3 regions of the Pseudomonas tensinigenes genome follow, and region 3 is predicted to be linked to each of the others. Evidence: predicted binding sites of a transcription regulator. Region 3 holds the regulator's gene; each other region holds the start of a gene.
What was found. Region 3 encodes FliA, which starts transcription of late flagellar genes. Its sites were predicted from a motif close to CTAAAGTTTNNNNNNNNNNNGCCGNTAA; they were not measured.
Positions count from the first base shown of each region.

Region 1: HU718_RS23420 (methyl-accepting chemotaxis protein) is a predicted target of FliA. The motif match lies at 1,331-1,358, and genes of this name have one in related genera.
Region 2: HU718_RS26100 (methyl-accepting chemotaxis protein) is a predicted target of FliA. The motif match lies at 1,176-1,203, and genes of this name have one in related genera.

Region 1 is NZ_CP077089.1:5,271,751-5,273,920, forward strand. Features, by position in the region: gene HU718_RS23420 (methyl-accepting chemotaxis protein) at 1-1,216, opposite strand, end outside; gene HU718_RS23425 (transporter) at 1,493-2,170, shown strand, end outside.
Region 2 is NZ_CP077089.1:5,886,833-5,889,002, reverse strand. Features, by position in the region: gene clpB (ATP-dependent chaperone ClpB) at 1-397, shown strand, start outside; tRNA gene HU718_RS26120 (tRNA-Asn) at 695-770, shown strand; tRNA gene HU718_RS26115 (tRNA-Pro) at 780-856, shown strand; tRNA gene HU718_RS26110 (tRNA-Lys) at 862-937, shown strand; tRNA gene HU718_RS26105 (tRNA-Pro) at 1,035-1,111, shown strand; gene HU718_RS26100 (methyl-accepting chemotaxis protein) at 1,276-2,170, shown strand, end outside.
Region 3 is NZ_CP077089.1:2,051,808-2,053,977, forward strand. Features, by position in the region: gene fleN (flagellar synthesis regulator FleN) at 90-920, shown strand; gene fliA (RNA polymerase sigma factor FliA) at 917-1,657, shown strand; gene HU718_RS09050 (chemotaxis response regulator CheY) at 1,824-2,170, shown strand, end outside.

The sequences.
Region 1 (2,170 bases), 3.2 Mb from region 3:
CAAAACCACGCCCGGCTTCACCGGCGCGCGCCGCTTCGATCGCAGCGTTGAGCGCCAGCAGGTTGGTCTGTTCGGCGATGCCACGAATCACTTCCAGCACTTTGCCGATACGACCGCTGTCGGCTTCCAGACGACGGATCACCGTGGCGGTGTTGGCGATTTCACCGCGCATCTGCGTGATCGAGTGGATGGTGCTCTGCATGACCTTTTCACCCTGTTGGGCGGACTGGTCGGCATCGTCGGCAGCACGCGCAGCATCGGCAGCGTGACGCGCCACTTCCTGCGCAGTGGCGGACATTTCGTTCATCGCCGTGGCGACTTGATCGGTGCGGTTGAACTGCTCGTTGGTGCCGCCAGCCATGGTCGTGGCGATCGCGTTCAACTCACCGCTGGCGCTGTCCAGATCACTCGCGCTGCGCTGCAGACGGGTGAAGGTTTCGGCGAGAAAATCACGCAGGGTGTTGGCCGCCGCGGCAAGATTGCCCAGCTCGTCCTGGCGGTCACTGACCACACGTTCGGCCAGTTTGCCGCGGCTCAATTGGGTGACGTAATCGATGAGTTTGCGGATCGGCTCGACCAGGTTGCGGTTGACCAGCCACAGGCTCAACAGGCCGATCAGCAGACCCGACGCGAGCATCACCAGCAGCCCCAGCCATACGGTGCGATCAGCCTCGGCACTGATCAGCGCCGACTGCGCGGTGCCTTGCTTGCGCAACTCGGCGACCAGCTCGCTCATCTGATCGCTGGCGGCGCGGTCGACGCCTTTGACCGCCGCGTCACCCACCGTCGGATCACCACCGGCAGCCACGTAGGCATCGCGTCCCTTCAGATAAGCGCTACCCAACTGGCGGTGTTCTTCACGCAAATGTTCGATGCGCGATTTCAGACTGGGCTCGATGCCTTTCTGCCCGGCCAGTTCTCCGAGGATCTTCTGCACATCGCGCTGGCGATCTTCGAACTGACCCCAATACTTGGCCAGATCCGCCGGTTGCTTGCCGCGCAACAACACGTTTTTCCACTCCTGCACCTGCACCTTGAATTGCAGGTTGGCTTCGTCGATCAGTTGCGAAGTGTGCAGGGGACCGGCGATCAATTGGCTGTAGCTTTGCACGCCGTTGGACAGGAAATGAAAACACGCCAGGGCAATCAACAGCACCGCCAGCAGGCTGCCGCTCAGCAGAGCGAGAATTTGCGCTCTCAGGGATTTTTGCAGCATCGAAAGATACTCAGGACAAGGATGAGGCACGCCCGGTAAGGCGTGAAATTGTGCCGGACATCCTTGTCGGCGAGCCTTGGCTCATGGCCAATGGCGCGCAACCTAACGCACCTGTGATCGGCGCGCCAGAGCGTTTCTTGAAGAAAATCAGACCACCGGTAAGTCGCTGATTTGACGTCACTTTGCTGTCACACAAACGTCATGTGACATTGCGATGATGCGGCTCAGGTGAATCTGTAAAACCCGCCCCGGATGCCCTCCTCGCAGCGAGCCTTCATGAACCACAGCCTCGACATCAGTCATCGCGATCCTGATCTTTTTGGCCTGCTCTACGGCTTCCGTTTCCTGCCCGGCGAACGTGGCCGCGAAGTCGATTCGGCGACGGCATTGCGCTGTTTGCAGGACGACAGCGACAGCGGTGAATTCCTTTGGCTGCACCTGAACCTGGCCCACGCGGCGTGCGAACGCTGGATGAAAAGTCATCTGCAATTGCCCGAAGAGTTTTTCGAGGCGCTGCACGAAGGCTCGCGTTCGACACGTATCGAGCATGTCGATTCGGCATTGCTGGCGGTGGTCAACGATGTGGTGTTCAACCTCAGCAGCATGGTCTCCTCGGACGTGTCGACGCTGTGGGTCTGTGTGCGCAGCAAACTGATCGTCAGTGCGCGTTTGCAACCGCTGCACTCGGTGGATAAATTGCGCTCGTCAGTGAAGGCCGGCGAGCGCTTTCGTTCGCCCTCGGAGTTGCTTGTGCATCTGCTGCGCGATCAAGGCGAAGTGCTCACGCAAATCGTGCGCAAGACCAGCCTGAGCGTTGATCAGGTCGAGGACGAATTGCTCTCCTCACGGCTGTCGACCAACCGCGCCGAACTGGGTGCCAACCGGCGCGTGCTAGTGCGTTTGCAACGGCTGCTGGCGCTGGAGCCGGGTTCGCTGCTGCGTCTGCTCAATCGG
Region 2 (2,170 bases), 2.8 Mb from region 3:
GCAGATTCAGGAGCTGGTCGGTGATCGCGAGGCTCAGCGTGCTGCAGTCATGGATGCGCTGACGTCGCACTTCCGTCCGGAGTTCATCAACCGGGTCGACGAGGTGGTGATCTTCGAGCCTTTGGCGCGGGATCAGATCGCGGGCATTACCGAGATCCAGTTGGGCCGTCTGCGCAGCCGTCTGGCCGAACGCGAGCTGAAGCTGGAACTCAGCCCGGAGGCGATGGACAAGTTGATCGCCGTTGGTTACGACCCGGTGTATGGCGCACGTCCTTTGAAACGGGCGATTCAGCGCTGGATCGAAAACCCGTTGGCACAGTTGATCCTCTCGGGTCACTTCATGCCAGGCGACACGGCGACCGGCAAGGTCGAGAACGACGAAATCGTTTTCAACTGAGTCCAAACGCCAATGAAAAAAGGAGGGCCCCACATTGTGGGGCCTTTTTTTTCGTTAGGCTGTTGAACTCAAAGGAAAAGGCTTGTAAAGTGCGCCCCGCAGTCAGTCGCCAAGACGGTCTCAGCTCACTGAGTTGGAATCTGAAATAAGTTGCAAATCATTAACTTGAAAGCAATTTAGGGGGTTGACAGAGGTGTTCTAGGTTGTAGAATAGCGCGCCTCAGACACACGAACGCAGCGATGCGAACGAGTGACTGGAAGCAGTAAGTTTCACCGTTGTAAATTGAAATATGTAGTTCCGTGATAGCTCAGTCGGTAGAGCAAATGACTGTTAATCATTGGGTCCCAGGTTCGAGTCCTGGTCACGGAGCCAATTTCAAACCGGGGTATAGCGCAGTCCGGTAGCGCGCCTGCTTTGGGAGCAGGATGTCAGGAGTTCGAATCCCCTTACCCCGACCATTTTTGGGTCGTTAGCTCAGTTGGTAGAGCAGTTGGCTTTTAACCAATTGGTCGTAGGTTCGAATCCCACACGACCCACCATTTTTGAAACCAGTTAGCGCTGGGATCGAATCTTAAGATCAGAGGCCAAAAGCGCTGATCGAAGAAGGCGATCTTTGAAAGGTCGCCTTTTTTTTACCGGGGTATAGCGCAGTCCGGTAGCGCGCCTGCTTTGGGAGCAGGATGTCAGGAGTTCGAATCCCCTTACCCCGACCATATTAAAAATCCTCGTATCGAAAGATACGGGGATTTTTTTTGTCCGACAAAAACTCATTTTCCCTTCAAGTCATCATACAACCTGCCGATAGCCCGCTAACAAGAGGGGACTGCCATGGCTTCGCCCCTTGAATCTGGCCAATACAAGAATAAGGGCGTTCGTCATGTTGCTTCGTCAGTTGAATATTGCTCCCCGGGCGGCCCTGGGGTTCGCCCTGATCGCGGTGTTGGTGGCCTTGCTCGGCGTTTTTGCGCTGGGGCAGATGTCGAGCATTCGCGACAGTGAAGTCGCGGTGGAAAATCAGTGGCTGCCGAGCATTCGTGGCGGCGACGAGATTCGTGAGATCATGCTGCGTATCCGCACCATCTCGTTGCGCATGGCGCTGGATCAGGACACGAACAATATCGCCACCTACCGCAGCCAGATGGACACCCGCGACAAAGAGCTGAGCGAGAAAATCGCCGCTTACGACAAACTGGTCAACACCCCGGAAGGCCAGCAGCTATACGACCAGTTCAAAAAGACCTTCGCCGCGTATCGCAGTGGCATCGCCCAATCCTTCGCCCTCGCTGAGCAAGGCAAGCGTGATGAGCTGACCAAATTGTTGCTGGTCGACATGAAAACCGTCGTCGATGGCTCCGGAAAGCAACTCAACGACCTGGCGGACCTGTTTGCCAAACAGGTCGCGGCTGAAAGTCAGAAGTCTGCTGCGCACTACGAAAACTCGCGCACGATCGTCAGCTTGTTCATTGCCTTGGCCGCGCTGGCCACGGTGGCACTGGCGATGATGCTCACGCGCAGTATCGTTCGCCCGCTGAGCAGTGCCGTGAGCGCCGCAGAAAGTGTCGCGCAGGGTGATCTGACCCGGCCGATCGAGACCCATGGCAACGATGAAGTCAGTCGCTTGCTCAAGGCTCTGGCGACCATGCAGCAGAACCTGCGTGAGACGCTGCAAGGCATCAGCGGTTCGGCCACGCAACTCGCGACCGCTGCTGATGAACTCAATGCAGTGACACTCGACAGCACCCAGGGGCTGCAGCAGCAGAACAACGAAATCG
Region 3 (2,170 bases):
CATCGATGGTCTGCCATGCATTGTTCCGGTTGTGAACGCGCAGCCAGTAATGTGGCCTCCGTCTATGCAAGACAAGGTAAAGAAATAACATGGGCAGCATGCATCCCGTACAGGTGATCGCGGTGACCGGCGGCAAAGGTGGCGTCGGCAAGACTAACGTGTCAGTGAACTTGTCGCTGGCGCTGGCAGAGCTTGGCCGTCGGGTCATGCTGCTGGACGCCGACCTCGGTCTGGCGAACGTTGACGTATTGTTGGGGCTGACCCCTAAACGCACGCTGGCCGACGTCATCGAAGGCCGTTGCGAGTTGCGCGACGTGCTGTTGCAAGGCCCCGGTGGCATCCGCATCGTCCCGGCCGCGTCCGGCACGCAGAGCATGGTGCACCTGAGCCCGGCGCAACACGCCGGTCTGATTCAGGCGTTCAGCGACATCGGCGACAATCTCGACGTATTGGTGATCGACACCGCTGCGGGTATTGGTGACTCGGTAGTCAGTTTTGTACGCGCCGCGCAGGAAGTGTTGCTGGTGGTCTGCGACGAGCCGACGTCCATTACCGACGCCTACGCGCTGATCAAACTGCTCAACCGCGATTACGGCATGAACCGCTTCCGCGTCCTCGCCAACATGGCGCAGAGCCCGCAGGAAGGGCGCAACCTGTTTGCCAAGTTGACCAAGGTCACGGATCGCTTCCTTGACGTCGCTCTACAATACGTCGGCGCCGTGCCTTACGACGAAAGCGTGCGTAAAGCGGTGCAGAAGCAGCGTGCGGTGTACGAAGCCTTTCCGCGTTCCAAGTGCGCACTGGCGTTCAAGGCGATCGCGCAGAAGGTCGACACCTGGCCGCTGCCCGCCAACCCGCGTGGCCACCTTGAGTTTTTCGTCGAGCGCCTCGTGCAGCAAACGGCAGGGCCCGTGCTATGACAGCAAGCGGTATGAACTACTACAAGAAGTCAGCACGTGACGCGCAGTACGAGTTGATCGAGCGTTACGCGCCACTGGTCAAACGCATTGCCTATCACTTGCTGGCACGCTTGCCGGCGAGTGTGCAGGTCGAAGACCTGATCCAGGCCGGGATGATCGGCCTGCTCGAAGTCTCGACCAAATATGACGCCAGCAAAGGCGCCAGTTTCGAAACGTACGCGGGCATACGAATCCGCGGCGCGATGCTCGACGAAGTGCGCAAAGGGGACTGGGCGCCACGCTCGGTTCACCGCAATACCCGGATGGTCAGCGACGCAATTCGCTCAATTGAAGCTAAAACCGGCCGTGATGCTAAAGATCACGAGGTTGCGGCCGAACTCCAATTGAGTCTCGACGATTACTACGGGATTTTGAATGACACCTTGGGCAGTCGCCTGTTCAGTTTCGACGACCTGTTGCAGGACGGCGAACACGAAGGGCTGCACGAGGATGGCGCGAGTGCTCATATGGAGCCGTCACGCGATCTGGAAGATGAACGCTTCCAGGCGGCGCTGGCGGACGCGATTGCCAATTTGCCGGAGCGTGAGCGACTGGTGTTGGCGCTGTACTACGACGAAGAGCTGAACCTCAAGGAGATCGGTGAAGTCCTTGGCGTCAGTGAATCGCGGGTCAGCCAGTTACACAGCCAGTGCGCGGCCCGTTTGCGGGGGCGTTTGGGGGAGTGGCGAGCGCGCTGAAGGCAGTGTGGGGACACTGCGAACGAGGCTGGTGCGGTGATGAACGGCACCGGTCTTGCTCTGTTGTGCTCCAGACAGTCTTCGAGTGCTGCGCCGATTGATTGAAGTGGCGCGTCCAGGTGCTGGGCGCGTTTAAGACTGCTTGGAGGTCGAATTGAACAAAGACATGAAAATCCTCATCGTTGATGACTTCTCAACGATGCGGCGGATCATCAAGAACCTGCTGCGTGATCTTGGGTTCACCAACACCGTCGAGGCTGACGATGGCGTGACTGCCATTCCAGTGCTCAACAGCGGAAGCATCGACTTTCTGGTAACGGACTGGAACATGCCGGGCATGACCGGTATCGACCTGCTGCGCCACGTGCGTGCCGATGAAAAACTCAAGCACCTGCCAGTGCTGATGGTGACTGCAGAAGCCAAGCGCGAGCAGATCATCGAGGCCGCTCAGGCCGGTGTAAACGGCTACGTAGTCAAACCTTTCACGGCTCAGGCGTTGAAAGACAAAATCGA